2 regions of the Sorangium sp. So ce281 genome follow, and region 2 is predicted to be linked to the other one. Evidence: riboswitches for the same ligand, from Rfam matches in the RefSeq annotation. Region 2 holds a riboswitch; the other holds the start of a gene.

Region 1 (7,648 bases), 3.8 Mb from region 2:
GGGCGCCTCCGCGCGGTGCCGGGGCGCTGACCTCGCCTCGCGCGGCAGCCGGGCCGACAGCAGCTCCCACCAGTGCCCGAGCGTCGGCAGCTCGGCGAGGTCCACGAACGCGACGTCGATCCCCGCGGCGCGCCACCGCTCGACGAGCGTCATGAGCCGTATCGAGTCGAGCCCCAGATCGAGGATGCCGTCGCGATCGGAGATCGCCGAGGGGAGCTGGTCGAGGACCTCGGCCACGTCGCCGCGCAGGCGCTCGACCCACGGCGCCCGGTCCTGCGCCGCCCCGAGCTGCGCCGGCGCCGCCGCGTCGCGCTGCGAGGCGCTCGCCCGCTCGCGGGGCGCGAGCGCGGCCAGGACGTCGCTCGCCGGCAGCGCCACGCCGCACCGCTGCGCCACGTAGGCGATGGCCATGTCGTGCTGCTGCCGCGAGAAATCGGCGGTCCCGTCGGTCACGAGGAACGGCTGGACGTCGTTCATGAACGCTTCGCACGCGGTCAGCAGGCACCCGATGTGCGCGTACACGCCGCACACGATCAGCTGATCGCGGCCCCACCGGCGCAGGAGATCCAGGAGCTCCGTTCGCTGGAAGGCGCTGTAACGCCACTTGGTGAGCACGGTGTCGGCGCTTCCCGGCGCGAGCTCGCGCACGATCTCGTGTTTGTCGGGCTGCTGCGTCAGCCCGGGCCCCCAGAGATCCGTCAGCAGGCCGCGCTGGGCCCTCGTCTGCTCGGCGGGCTGCTTCGTGTAGACGACCGGGATCCCGCTCGCCGCGCACCGCTCCCGGAGCAGGCGGACACTCTCGATCAGCTCGACCATCGGGGACGCGCTCGCGTCGTAGAAGCCGAGGAAATACTCCTGCATATCGTGGATCAAGAGGACGGAGCGCCCCGGGTCCGGCCGCCATGACACCCGGCTCTCCGGGAGCTCCTCGGCGCGTGGCATGCGGTAGGTCTGGATGCGGGGGATGGCCATGGTCGTTCCTCTCTTCTCTCTCTTCTGGTCGCAGCGCTCCTGTCGATGGAACGGGCCGCGGGCGCCGCTGCGCCGCCTGGGCCCGCGCTGTCCTCTCAGGCGCGCGCGCCCTGCGCGAGCCTGTCGGCGATCCACCGGCGGAGCGTCTTCTTGTCCACCTTGCCGACGCTCGTCGTCGGGAGGGCGTCGAGCCACTCGATGCGATCGGGCACCTTGAACTGGGCGACGCCGCGCTCGCGCAGGAAGGCGTTGATCTCCCTCGCCGGCGGCGGCTGCCCGCGGGCCACGAGGAACGCGCACGAACGCTCGCCGAGGTGGGCGTCCGGCATGGCGACGAGCGCCGCGTCGCGCACCGCCGGGTGGGCGAGGACGTGGTTCTCGACCTCCTCGGCCGCGATCTTCTCGCCGCCGCGGTTGATCTGATCCTTGGCGCGGCCCTCCACGACGAGGTAGCCCTCTCGGGTCCGCCGCACGAGATCGCCCGTGCGGTAGAAGCCGTCGCGCGTGAACGCCTTCTCGTTGTGCGCGTCGGCCCTGTAATAGCCGCGGATCGTGTAGGGCCCTCGCGTGAGCAGGTGACCGACCTGCCCGGGCTCGACGTCGCGGTCGTCGTCGTCCACGACGCGGACCTCGTCGTGGGGCGAGATGGGCCGGCCCTGCGTCTCGAGCGCGATGGCGTCGGGGTCGTCGAGGCGGGTGTAGTTGACGAGCCCCTCCGCCATCCCGAACACCTGCTGCACCTTGCAGCCCAGGGTCGGCCCCACGCGGCGCGCGACCTCCGCGGGGAGCCTGGCGCCGCCCACCTGGAGCACCTTCAAGCTCGACAGGTCGTGCCGCGCCGCCCGGGCCGACTCCAGCCAGACCGAGGCCAGCGGCGGCACGAGCGCCGTCATCGTGACCCGCTCCCGCTCGATCCACGGGAACGCCTCGTCCGGGCTGGGCCGGCGGCAGAGCACCACCCGGCCGCCGGCGTGGAGCACGCCCAGGCTCCCGGGCGAGCTGAGCGTGAAGTTGTGCGCGACGGGGAGGACCGCGAGGTAGACGCTGCCCTCGTCGAGCCCGCAGATCTCCGCGCTGGCCCGCACGCTGTAGAGGTAGTCGTCGTGCGTCCGCGGGATGAGCTTCGGTACGCCGGTGCTCCCGCCCGACAGCTGGAAGAAGGCGACGTCCCCCGCGGCGGGCTCCGGGAGCTCGACGGGCTCCCGGTCCAGGCCGGAGAGCGCCGTGTGCTCGCCCGGCTCGCCGGCCACGAGCACGTGCCGCAAGGTCCCGACGTCGCGCCGGATCTGGCTCGCCAGCGCGCGGTAATCGAACCCGCCGTCCCGGTCGGCGATGACGTACGCGGCCGCCTCGGTGTGCTCGCAGAAAACCGCGATCTCGGCGCGGCGGTGCGCGGGCAGGGCCAGCACGGGGAGCGCCCCGAGCCGGAACAGCGCGAAGCACACCTCGAAGAACTCCGCGATGTTCGGGAGCTGGACGACGACGCGATCCCCCGGCCGGAGCCCGAGGTGCAGGAGGCCCGCGGCGAGGCGATCGGCGCGCCGATCGAGCTCACCGTAGCTCAGCCGGCGATCGCCGCTGACGAGCGCGATCCGATCCGGGTGCCGCGCGGCCCGCTCGCGGAGCAGGCGCCCGAAGGTCTCGCCGCGCCAGTAGCCGGCGCGCCGGTAGAGATCGGCCAGCTCGGCCGGCCACGGAGTCCAGCCGTCGAGCGCCTGCGGTCGCGCCTGCGCGGGCGCCTGCCGGCGCTCCTCCGGAGCGCTCACGCCCGCTCCGGCGCCTGGTCGAGGCCGAGCGCGTTCAGCATGGTCCCGAGCTTGGCGGTGGTCTCGGCGAGCTCGTGCTCGCCGCTCGATCCGAGGACGATCCCGGCCCCGGCATAGAGGCGGAGCGCCCGGCCGGCGACGTCGGCGCAGCGGATGACGACCGCCCACTCGCCGTCGCCGCTGGCGTCGGACCAGCCCACGAGCCCCGTGAAGAACCCGCGATCGAACCGCTCGATCGCCTCGATGGCGTCGCGGGCGCGCTCCGTGGGGTAGCCGCACACCGCGGGCGTCGGGTGCAGCGCGGTGGCCAGCTTCATCGAGGAGATCGAGAGATCGCGCAGCTCCCCGGTGAGCCGGCTCGACAGGTGCCACAGCGTCGGGGTCTGCGTGAGCGACGGCTCGTCGGGGACGCTCAGGCGCCGGCAGAACGGCCGGAGCGCGGCGGCGACGGCGTCGACGACGATCGCGTGCTCGTGCCGGTCCTTCTCGGACGCGAGCAGCGCGATCGCCCGCCGGCGGTCCTCGTCGGGGTCCGGGCTGCGGACCGCGGAGCCGGCGAGCGGATTGGCGATCACCCGGAGCCCGGAGCGGGACAGGAGCAGCTCCGGGCTCGCGCCGAGGAGCGTCCGCGCGCGCGAGGTCGGGACGCCGCGCTCGGAGCTGGACAGCCCCGCGGTCGGATCCGAGAGGTTGGCCGCGAAGGTGTAGCCGCTCCGGTTCTGCTGCGAGAGGCGCTGGAGGACGAGGCGGAGATCGACCGGCTCTCGCAGGACCATCTCCAGCATCCTGGACAGGACCACCTTGCTCAGCGCCCCGGACCGCATCAGGCCCACCGCCGTCTCGACGCCGCGCACGTAGTCGCGGGGCTCGGGGATCTGGCGCAGCTCCTGGATGGTGATCGGCAGCTGCGACCGCGGCGACTCCGACGTGGGGTTGAGCGGGCCCGCGCTCTGGATCGCCCTCGGCACGATGAGGTGCGCCGGCGACGTGCTGTTGAACGGCACCGCGCCGACCACCACGGGGAAGCTCTGGCCGGCGCCGGCCCTCGACGCCGCCGCGAGCACCCTCGTGACGCGGTCCGCGAGGCGGTCGCCCTGATCCGCGCCGTTCGGCTCGAGGATCATGTCGTGTACGCCCTGCGCGAGGAGGGTGCGTGTCGGCGACGCGAAGAAGAACGCCGACTCAGGGGTGTATTGCTTCAACAGCTGCCCTGCGTTGACCGCGGGCAGCGCGACAGAGGCCGGTATCGAGATGGAACTCGTCACATTCAGCTCCGATGGGCGTCGAGAGCCACGTGGGCTCAGGTCATCGGGCGCTGGACGTCAGGTCTCGGGCCGCTCGTTTCCGATAACTGATAAAGAAAATCAGTTTCAAGTGACTCATGACACGTGCGTGCAAGACTGTCAAGGGACTCCCGGTTCTGTCTCGGGTGTGCGTCGCCGGTGGGCCCGTGGGCGGGGCGCTCTGGACCTTCGCTTCTGCGTTGACATCCTGCGTGACGGGTGCGACGAGTCGCCCCGCCATCGGTGCTCGTCCGGCCATCGCCTGGCGAGCTGAAAAGGGAACCCGGTGAGAATCCGGGACTGCCCCCGCAGCGGTGAACGGGAACGACCATCACCAAGAAGCACTGGGCATGCACCCGAGCAGCCTGGGAAGCGGTGATGTGTAGGAGAGCGACCGGCGACGGCCGCAGCGCCCGTGAGTCCGAAGACCTGCCGAGGTGCGCGCGCCGGTTCGCTGGCGCGCGCTGACCTGAGCCTTCGAGGGGAAGGCGCCCAGGCTCTCGACCACCTCGCTCGCGCGCGGTGCCGTGGCCCGTCACGCAGCCCCTCGCTTCGGCTCTCGGCTCACCCGGAGCAGCGCTGGGTCGACGCGGGCAGGCGGCGCGTGAATGGTTGATTCTTCTGATCGTCGGTCGCGTCGGCGCCGGAGCGCCGGCGCGGCGTGCTGGCTCGCGCTCGCCGCCTGCGGCGCCGTGGCGGCCCTGCCGGCCGCCCGCGCCGACGAGCCGCGCAGGCCGGAGGCCGAGCAGGAGGGCGGTCGCGCCGCCGCCCCGCCGGGGACGGCCCCGCTGGAGGTGCGCGTCGAGGGGGATCGCATGCGCGCGCCTGCGCCGCCCAAGGACAGGTCCGTCGCGGGGTCGGTGCTGGGCCGCGAGCGCCTCACCGGCGCGGGGCTCGGGGCGGCGGACGTGCTCCGCACGCAGCCGGGCGTCCTCATCGTCGAGTCGGGCGGCTTCGGCGGGCCGGCGACCGCGGCCCTCCGGGGAGCGACAGCAACGCAGACGCCGGTGTACCTCGCCGGCGTCCGCCTGAACGACGACGTCGTGGGCACGGCGGATCTCTCCCTCGTGCCCCTCTGGCTCATCGAGCGCGTCGAGATCTACCGTGGCCACGCGCCCATCGAGGCGGACCGCCTCGGCCCCGGCGGCGCGATCTTCTTCGAGCCGCGGCGGCCTTCCCGGACGACCGCCGGCGTCGGCGTCATGGCGGGCTCGCTCGGCGCGCGGCGCGGGTGGGCGTTTGCCGGCGCCAGCGCGGGCCCGGTGAGCTCGATCGTCGGGGTGAGCGCCGAGGCCGCGGAGAACCGCTACGCCTTCGTCGACGATCGCGGGACGCTCTTCGACGAGAGCGACGACACCGTGGAGCGCCGGCAGAACGCCGACGTGCGCACGATCGACGCCTGGGCGCTCGCGCGCGTCGAGCTCGGGGGCGGCGCGATCGTCGACGTGATCGCGAACGGCACCGATCGCGAGCAGGGCGTGCCGAGGCTCGCGCTCCTGCCGTCCCGGGAGGCGCGGGGGGAGTCGCGGCGCGCGCTGACGTCCGTCGCGGCGCGGGTGCCGTTCGGCGGAGAGGCGCAGCACACGCTCGAGGCGCGCACCTCGTTCATCGAGGCGCGGTCGGAGGTCCACGACCCGCTCTTCGAGCTCGCCCTGCTCACGCCGGAGCTCCGGCTCGCCGGCCGCCGCCTGGAGCAGACGCTCGGGGCGACGCTCTCCTTCGCCGACCGGCTCCGGGTGCGGCCCGTGCTCTCGGTCGCGCGCGAGGGCATCTCGCGCGCGCCGGACGACGTCCCGCTCGCGCGGGCGCGGCGCTCGTTCGCGCGCGGCGCCGTCAGCGCGGAGGCGCGCCTCGGCGAGGGGCTCGCGCTGCACGCCCTCGCGAGCGGGGAGTGCCACGCCACCGGCGCGGACCGGGAGCGCCCTTGCGACGTGCTCGTCCCGACCGGGCGGGTCGGCGTGGAGGTGGGGAGCGACCGGCTCCGGCTCCTCGCGACCGTGGGCCGCTACGTCCGCGTCCCGACGCTCGGCGAGGTGTACGGCGTCTCCGGCGTCGTCCACGGCAACGCGGCGCTCGAGCCGGAGTCGGGCGCCACGATCGAGGCCGGGATCCGGGCGCAGACGGGGCGCGGCGCCGTGCTGCGCGGCGCCTTCGTCGACGTGTTCGCGTTCGGGAGCGCGGTCTCCGGGCTCGTCGCGTACGAGAAGTCCGGCCAGGGCTACGTGAACCCGTACAACGTCGGCCGCGCCCGCGTCGTGGGCGCGGAGCTCCTGGCCGGGGTCGAGGTGACCCGGTTCCTCCGCGCCGAGATCGCGGCGACGCTGCTCGATCCGCGGGACACGACGCCGGGGCGGACGACCAGGAACGACCTCCTCCCGTTCCGCTCGCGCCTCGTCGTCGCGCCGCGCCTGCACGCCGAGTGGAAGCGCCCGGGCGGCGCCGTGTTCTCGGGCGCGTCGGGCGAGCTCCGGGCCGTGTACCAGTCGAGCCGGTACGCCGATCCCGCCGGGCTCGGCGTGATCGCGGAGCAAGCGACCCTCGACCTCGACGCGGAGGCGAGGTGGCTCGACGGGCACCTCACGGCGAGAGGTCGCGTCGCGGACCTCCTGGACGCGCGGCGTACGGATGTCGTCGGGTTTCCGCTCCCGGGACGGAGCGTGTTTTTCACACTGGAGTCAACATGGTGAAGATCAGTCTGTTTGCGATCGCGATCTCGGTTCCGCTCCTCGGGTGCAACGTGGATTCGCCGCCGCCGTCGACGGGCGGCGTCCACGGCGGCGGCGACGGCGACGCGTGCGAGCGCGGCGTCGTCATCGTGACGAGCGACTACCAGTCGACGAACATCGCTGTGTCGGCGCTCGACGGGACCACCCTGTCGCCCTCCTTCGTGTCGAGCGGCGCGGCGAAGCCGGGGCTCAGCCTCGCGCTGTCCGGCGACGTCGACGTCCCGACGGCGGCGCCGCCGTCCGGCCGCGTGGTCCTGCTCGATCGGTTCGGCACGAACGTGATCACCTGGATGGATCTCGAGACCGCCGAGGCCCTGGCGCAGCTCCCGGTCGGGCAGGGGTTCGAGTCGAACCCTCAGGACTACATCGAGGTGGGCGCGGACCGCGCGCTCGTGTCGCGCTACGGGAGCAACCCGAGCCCGGGCGTGGAGCCGTTCGACGAGGGCGGCGATCTCCTGATCCTCGACACGAAGGAGTACTCCGTCGCGGGGCGCATCGCCCTGCCGGAGGAAGAAGGGCTCCTGCCGCGCCCGTCGGGGATGGCGCGCCTCGGCGACGAGGTGGTCGTGGCCCTCGGCCGGCTCGCCGCGGACCTCTCGACCACGGGTGAAGGGCGCTTCGTCGGCGTCTCGCCGGAGCAGGGCGCCGTCACATGGACGGTCGACGTGCAGGGGCTCTACGGCTGCGGGCGTCTCGCCGTGTCGCCCTCGGGAGAGCGGCTGGCGGTCGCCTGCTCGAGCCGCTTCGACGCCGAGACGATGGAGTACGATCCGGCGACGAGCGACATCGTGATCTACGACGCTCGCACCTCGCCCCCGGAGGAGATCGAGCGGCTCGGCGTGGCGAAGGCGCTCGGCGCCGCGGTCCAGCCGACGCTCACGTTCGCCTCCGAGGACGTCCT
Region 2 (7,648 bases):
CGACCTCGTCGAGCGCGTCGGCGTCGATCAGGAGGTGCGCCCGCAGGCTGTCCTCGATCGCCGAGAACACCTTGCCCTGGTAACGGATCTCGCGGCCGGGCCCGGCCGCGAGCCAGTAGTTGCCGCCGGGTTCGCTGCCGTCGCCGGCCGCGCTCGGGCTGGCGAGGAGCGGCTCCGCGTCGCCGGGGAACGGATCGGGCGGGGTCGCGAAGCCCGGGAACGACGGCGCGGGCGGCGCGGGTGCGAAGTGCTCGGGGCCCGCGGAGAACGTGAGCGACGCGCCGGGCTCGAAGCTCACCGACAGGGCGCCGCCGCGCGCGGCGAGCACGACGCCGGGCGTGCGCTCCTCGACGACGACCTCCTCGATGACCTTCCCGGAGACGAGCAGGAGCTTGTGGCTGCTCGTCACCTGCGAGCTCTCGGCCGTGAGCTCGCGGCGCAGCGCGATCTGGTGCGAAACGTAAAATTGCAGGTTCTTCACGTCGCTGTCGCTCAGGTCGTGCTGCACCCGGAGCTCGTGCGTGAACGGGACGAGGCGGGGGCCGCAGCCCACGACGAGGAGCGAAAGGAGCGCCAGGAAGAGCGGGGCGAACGCAGTGGACAGGCGCCAGCGCGCCGCGGCGTGGGTCGTGTGGACGGAGAACGGCATGGAAGCCCTCGTTGAGGAGGCCGCGGCGAGACCGCCGCGGCGCACCTCTTCTTCTCTTTGCAACGCAGCGGCCGGGCGCAGCTTACAGCGGGCCGGCGAGCCGCTCGCCGCGAGGGCGCCCGGCGACGCCACGGCGGAGTCGCCGCCGCCTCCGGGGCACGCGACGGGAGGAGGCGCTCAGCCGGCTCCAGGGCGATTGGCGATGTCCGCCAGGTGCTGTTTCAGCACCTCCGCGCGGACCGGCTTGACCAGGTGCACGTCGAACCCGGCCTCCCGGGTCATGCGGCGGTCCGATTCCTGGCCGTAACCGGTCATCGCGAACAGCGATAGGCCCGCGAGGCCCGGAATGCGACGCAGCGCGCGCGCGACGTCGACCCCTGTCATGCCCGGCATGCCGATATCGAGCAGCACGACGTCCGGCCGGAGCTGCGCCGCGAGCTCGAGCGCCGAAGGGCCGTCGAACACGGCGTGCACGTCGTTGCCCATGCGCTTGAGCAGCAGCGCCATGCTCTCGGCCGAGTCGCGGTTGTCGTCGACGACGAGGATGCGCAGCTTGCGCCCGGCTTTCGTCGCGGGCGCGCCCGCCGTCGGCGGCGCGACGGGGCGCGTCAGCCGCGGCAATCGCACGATGAGCTCGCTGCCGCGGCCGGGCCCCTCGCTGAGCGCCTGGACCGTCCCGCCGTGCAGCTCGACCAGCCGGCGCACGATCGTCAATCCGAGGCCCAGCCCGCCCTCGACGCGATCGAGGCCGCGATCCCCCTGCGTGAACAGATCGAACACCTGCGGCAGCAGCTCGGGCGATATCCCCGCGCCGTTGTCGCGGATACGGAGGATCGCGTGCGCGCCGTCCGCCTCGAGGGTGACCCGGATCGAGCCGCGCGGCGGCGTGAACTTCGCCGCGTTGTGCAGCAGGTTGCTCACCACCTGCGTGAGCCGCGCCAGGTCGCCCGAAACGATGGCGAGCGGCCCTTCGGGCAGCTGCAGCTCCAGGGTCTGCTCGCGCGCGTCGATCCAGGTCCGGGACGCTTCCGCCGCGCGCGTCACCACGTCGGCGAGATCGATCCGCTTGGACTCCAGGGCGATCTTGCCGCGCGTGATGCGGCTCACGTCGAGCAAGTCGTCGACGAGCCGCACGAGCTGACCGAGCTGCCGTTCCATCAGGCCGGCTGCCCAGACGACCTGGGCGTTGTCCTTGCCTTCGAGCTTGAGGACGCTGGTCGCGTTGGCGATCGGCGCCAGCGGATTGCGCAGCTCGTGCGCCAGCATCGCCACGAATTCCTCCATCTGGCGCGCGTTGGACTCCATCTGCTCCAGGCGCTTGCGCTCGCTCAGGTCGCGCGTGATCTTGGAGAAGCCGCGCAGCTCGCCGCTCGGGCCGTGGATGGCCGTGACGAGGACGCTTGCCCAGAACGACGACCCGTCCTTGCGCACGCGCCAGCCTTCGTCCTCGAAGCTGCCTTCGCGCCGCGCGGCGGCGAGCACCGCCTCTGGCCGGCCGCGCTCGATCGCCTCGGCCGGATAGAAGCGCGAGAAGTGCGTCCCGATCACCTCCTGCGCGGAGTATCCCTTGATCCGCTCCGCGCCGGCGTTCCACATGGTCACCCTGCCCTCGGGGTCGAGCATGAAGATGGCGTAATCCTTCACGCCTTCGAGCAGCGTGCGGAAGCGCTCCTCGCTCTGCCGCAGCGACTCTTCCTGGCGCTTGCGCTCGGTCAGATCGCGCGTGATCTTGCAGAAGCCGCGCAGCTCGCCGTCGGGGCCGTGGAGGGCCGTGATGATGACGTTCGCCCAGAACATCGAGCCGTCCTTGCGCACGCGCCAGCCTTCGTCCTCGAAGCGGCCCACGCGCCGCGCTTCGGCGAGCTCTGTCTGTGGCCACTTCCGCTCGATCGCCTCGGCCGGATAGAAGCGCGAGAAGTGCGAGCCGATCACCTCTTGCGCGGAGTATCCTTTGATCTGCTCGGCGCCGGCGTTCCACGTGATCACGCGCCCCTCGGTGTCCAGCATGAAGATGGCGTAGTCCTTCACCCCTTCGACCAGCAGGCGGAATTGCAGATCGGCGCCGAGCCCCGTCGGATCCATGCGACACAGCCTACTGCATGGTCACACGTTTGCCACGCGGCGAGGCTCTCCGTTCCCGTCCTGCTCTCCGCGTCTGCGAGCCGTCATCGTGGCGGCCGGCAGCGGCGAGCGACGAGCACAGCAATGGCCACATGAGCCGGCGTCGAGAGCGCCCGCCGGCGGCCGCGCAGGGCCACCGCTGCCCGCTGGAAGGGTTCGATAGTACCAGGGCGGGCTCATCGATTGTGGCGCCATCGAACGTGGCCCAGTGCGATCCACCCAACCTCGACGGCACCGGGGTTGTCTTGCCCATCAGCGCCGAGGGCGCGCGCCGCACGGCGCCCCAGCTCCTCGGCCAGCCGCGGCGTGGAGGGGCCATAACGGCGCCGTGGATGGGTCGAGAGCAGGTTATCGCGCATCCCTGCGAACCCCCCGGCATGCGTGGAGTGGAACCCGCGGCCGGAACGGCGCGAACCGTCGGAGTGGACATCGCTCCAGGCGGCGCGGCGCCTACTCCCAGTACAGCGTCGCCCGCCCGATCGCGGTGAACGGCCACCCCGGCGAGTAGTGGATCCCGGTGACCGGGGCCGGCTCGTACGGCAGCCGCGACTCGCTCGCGAACTGGACCTCGCGCCACGTCGTGTCGAAGAGGTTCTGGATGTCCACGGCCACCTCGACGTTCTTCCACCGCAGCCCGGCGTTGGCGTCGACGACCGTGAACCCCTCGGCGGTGAGCGACTCGTCCTCGGTCGCGGGCCGCGCGCCGATCGCCTTGACCCGCAGCGCCGCGAACGGCGTGAACGCGCCGAGCGTCGGGCGGACGCCGACGCCCGCGGTCAGCGTCCGGGTCGGCGCGAGGGCGACAGCGCTCGCGTTGCCGGCGTTCTCGCGGAAGCGCGCGCGGGTGAAGGTCGCGTCCACGTCCGCGAAGAGCCAGCTCCGGAGCCGGTAGCGCCCGCCGATCTCGATCCCGTAGCGCCGCGTCTGCCCCGACGCCTCGGTCGCGCCCGCGTCGCCGCTCCAGACCAGCTCCGAGTCCAGGTCGAGCAGGAACGCGGCCCCGCTCAGCGACAGCCCGCGCAAGGGCGCGACCCGCAGGCCGACCTCGTAGCCCGTCGCGGGCGTGATCAGCGTCGCCGCCCCCTCCCCCAGCACCGCGCCCTGCGCGTCGTTCGAGTGGAAGCCCCGCCCGAAGTGGGCGAACAGATCGACCCCCTCGACGGGCGACACGATCGCCGTGAGCTTCGGGAGCAGCTGCATCTGTCCCCGGGCGCCGCTCGACCTGTTCCCCGCCGTCTCGAGGTCCTCGCCCGGGTCGTCCACGTTGACGTCGATCCACTGCGCGCGCGCCCCGAGCACGACGCGGAGCCAGCGCCGGAGCCGGGCGTCGTGCTCGACGTAGACGCCGATCTGGCTCTCGTCGACGTGGGTCCTGCTCTTCTCCTCGATCCGCTCGCGCGCCTCGTCGTGGTGGAGGGACTTGTCGATCGCGTCCGCGCGGATCTGCGCGCCCAGCGAGGTCGTGAACCTCGCCCCGCCGATCTCGTATTGCCTGCGGAACCGGAGATCGGCGCCCCCGACGGCGCGGTCGTCGTTCTGCTCGATCTGGTCGCCCCGGACGGGGTCCTCGCTGAAGAAGGTGAAGTTCGAGTACAGCGTGAAGCGGTACCGGACGAGGTAGGCCAGCGCGCTCAGATCGGCGTCCCGCCACGCGGTCGAGGTTGCAACGGACGCCATGTGCCGCTCGGTCGCCCCGCCCTCGGTCGGATCCACGGCGCCGAAATGGTCGATGCACGGCTGTCCGAACGCCGACGGCGGCGGGTTCAGGCCGCCCTGCTCGCCCTCGCCGCACACCGCGCGCGCGGGGATCTGGCCGGAGCCGTGCCAGGTCGATCCGTACGACATCCAGGTCATCTGGACCTTCCCGGTGTTGCCCAGATCGTGCGTGGCCCGCAGGTACACGTTGAAGCGCTCGAGCCGCTCCGGGCTCAGGAACGGCCCGTCGTTCCGGTAGATCTCCGCCGCAGCCACCGCGCGCCACGCGTCGCCGAGATCCGGCGAGGCGATGACGAGGCCGCGCTGGATACCGTACTGCCCCAGGCTGACCTGCGCGTGGCTCTCCTCGAGCTTCTCGGCGAAGCGCAGGTTGACGGCGCCCGCCGTACCGAAGTCGCCGATGCTCGCGTAATAAGGCCCCTTGTACCCGTCGAGCCCTGTCACGAGCTCCGGGATCATGAAGTAGAGATCGGTGAAGCCGTGCCCGTGGCCGTGGCTGACCATGTTGACGGGCACGCCGTCGACGAAGAAGGCGACGTCGGTCCCGTGGTCCGCGTCGAATCCGCGGAGGAAGTACTGGTTCGCCTTGCCGCCGCCCGCGTGCTGCACGGCGAAGAGCCCGGGGACCGACTCGAGAAGGTCGCCCGGCCGGAGCCTCGGCCTGAGCTCGAGCTCCCGGTGTCCGACGGAGACGCGCGACGCGGCCTCGCTGCCCGGCTTCTCCGCCTGGATCGTGACCTCGATCGCGGCGTCGCCCGCGGGCGCGCCCGCGCCGGTGGGCTCTGCAGCGGCGGCCTCCGGCGGGGCAGCGGGCGCCTCGGGGGTGTCGCCCTCGGCGCGCGCGGGCCGCGCGGCGGCCAGCACCATGGATAAAGCGGCGAGCAGATGAAGATGAAGCAGATGAGATGGATGGCGGTGCCCGTGGCTCGTCGTGACCGTCTCGCGCAGCATTCGTGTCCTCCTTCGCTGCAATCGCGCGGAGCGGCGCCGTGCCGCTCGCGTCGAGCTCCGCGAGGACGAAATGGCTGGCCATCGCACGGTGCGCTGGACCGACCTCTCGCCCCCACGGGCGACCGGAAGGCGACGCGGGGGGCGGTTCGGTATCCGGGACGTGGCAGAGGCAGAGCTGCACCGGCTCGGACCTCACCGCCTCCCTCGAGGCTCCCAGGTCGAACCGGCGCCGGATGTCTCCCGCCGCCGGGCGCTGGCAGGTCTTCGGGCTCGCGAGCGCTCCGGTCAGACCGGCTCCCTACTGTCCACCGCTTCCCAGCCCTCGACGGGCCAGTGCTTGGGGTGGAGGTCGTTCTCGCTTACCGCTGCGGGGCAGCCCCGGAGTTTCACCGGGTTCCCTCTTCGGCCCAGGCGAACGCCCGGGCACCAGCGCGGCGCGCACCCTATGGCCGTGCGCCTTCGGCTGTCAATCGCTACCGCTCCCCTCGCCCGCCCGCGCGGATGCCGCGCAGGCCGAACGTTCGGGCTCTAGCGAGGATGGGCTCGCTCCTCCGTGGGTCGCGTGCTACACGGCCGCGGCCGTATATGCCCCGTAACGATCTCCGCAATATCGCCATCGTCGCCCACGTCGACCACGGGAAGACGACCCTCGTCGATCACATGCTCCGCCAGTCGGGCGCCTTCCGAGAGAACGAGGTCGTGGCCGAGCGTGTCATGGACTCGAACGACCTCGAGCGGGAGCGCGGCATCACCATCCTCGCGAAGAACACGAGCATCCGGTACCGCGGGGTCAAGATCAACATCGTCGACACGCCCGGCCACTCCGACTTCGGCGGCGAGGTCGAGCGCACGCTCATGATGGCCGACGGGGCGCTCCTCCTCGTCGACGCCGCCGAGGGCCCGCTGCCGCAGACGCGCTTCGTGCTCTCGAAGTGCCTCCAGCGCGGCTTCCCGGTCATCGTGGTCATCAACAAGATCGACCGGAGCGACGCGCGCGCCCACGAGGTGCTCTCCGAGGTGTTCGACCTCTTCTGCGACCTCGAGGCCGGCGACGCGCAGATGGACTTCGCGACGCTCTACGCGATCGGGAAGTTGGGCCAGGCGAAGCGCGAGCTCGAGCACGAGGCGAAGGACCTCGAGCCGCTCTTCGAGACCATCCTCGAGCGGGTCCCCGGCCCCTCCGGCGACCCCGACGGCCCGCTCCAGGTCATCGTCTGCAACACGACCCACGACGACTACGTGGGCCGGCTCGCGGTCGGCCGGGTGGTCCGCGGCACCGCCCGTTCGGGCGCCGACGTCGCGCTCCTCGGCGAGGGCGGGCAGTCGCGCGGCTACGTGAAGATGCTCTACGCGTACGAGGGGCTGAAGCGGGTCGCGGTCGAGAGCGCCGTCGCGGGCGAGGTCATCGCCATCGCGGGGCTCGAGTCGGCCACGATCGGCGACACGATCACGGATCCGGCGCACCCCGAGGCGCTGCCGCGCATCGTGGTCGAGGAGCCGACGATCAAGATGAAGGTCGGCGTCAACACGTCGACCTTCGCCGGCAAGTGCAAGCAGTCGAAGTACCTGACGAGCCGTCACCTGAAGGAGCGGCTCGAGCGCGAGGCGATGAAGAACCTCGCGATCCGCGTGGAGCCGACGGACGTGCCCGACACGTTCGTGGTGCTCGGCCGCGGCGAGCTCCAGCTGGCGATCCTCGTCGAGACGATGCGGCGCGAGGGGTACGAGATGCAGCTCTCGAACCCCGAGGTGGTGACGCGCGAGATCGACGGCGAGGTGATGGAGCCGCTCGAGCTCGTGGTCGTGGACGTGCCGGACACCTACGTCGGCATCGTGACCGAGCGCCTCAGCTCCCGGCGCGGCCGGATGGTGAAGATGACGAACCCCGGCTTCGGCCGCGCCCGCCTCGAGTTCCGGGTGCCGTCGCGCGGGCTCATCGGCTTCCGCGGCGAGTTCCTGACCGCGACGCGCGGGACGGGCCTGCTCAACACGATGTTCGACGGCTGGGCGCCCTGGGGCGGCCCGATGATGCGCCGCCCGACCGGCGCCATCGTCGCCGATCGCGCCGGCGTGTCGACCCCGTACGCGCTGCACCACCTGCAGCCGCGCGGCATGTTCTTCATCGTCCCCGGCGTCGAGGTCTACGAGGGGATGATCATCGGCGAGCACAACCGGCCGAACGACACCGACGTCAACGTCATCAAGGAGAAG

What was found. Region 2 has a riboswitch for cobalamin ahead of WMF27_RS04855 (TonB-dependent receptor). Riboswitches for the same ligand answer to the same signal wherever they lie in the genome.
Region 1: linked by a shared signal. The riboswitch ahead of WMF27_RS19415 (TonB-dependent receptor domain-containing protein) and the one ahead of WMF27_RS04855 (TonB-dependent receptor) in region 2 are both predicted to bind cobalamin.

Annotation. Positions count from the first base shown of each region.
Region 1 covers NZ_CP150322.1:5,118,514-5,126,161, reverse strand. The annotation lists gene WMF27_RS19430 (isochorismatase family protein) at 1-972, opposite strand, end outside; gene WMF27_RS19425 ((2,3-dihydroxybenzoyl)adenylate synthase) at 1,068-2,738, opposite strand; gene dhbC (isochorismate synthase DhbC) at 2,735-4,003, opposite strand; cobalamin riboswitch at 4,246-4,472, shown strand; gene WMF27_RS19415 (TonB-dependent receptor domain-containing protein) at 4,630-6,708, shown strand; gene WMF27_RS19410 (hypothetical protein) at 6,702-7,648, shown strand, end outside.
Region 2 covers NZ_CP150322.1:1,305,457-1,313,104, reverse strand. The annotation lists gene WMF27_RS04865 (DNA-directed RNA polymerase) at 1-649, opposite strand, end outside; gene WMF27_RS04860 (hybrid sensor histidine kinase/response regulator) at 827-2,731, opposite strand; gene WMF27_RS04855 (TonB-dependent receptor) at 3,221-5,353, opposite strand; cobalamin riboswitch at 5,676-5,883, opposite strand; gene typA (translational GTPase TypA) at 5,975-7,648, shown strand, end outside.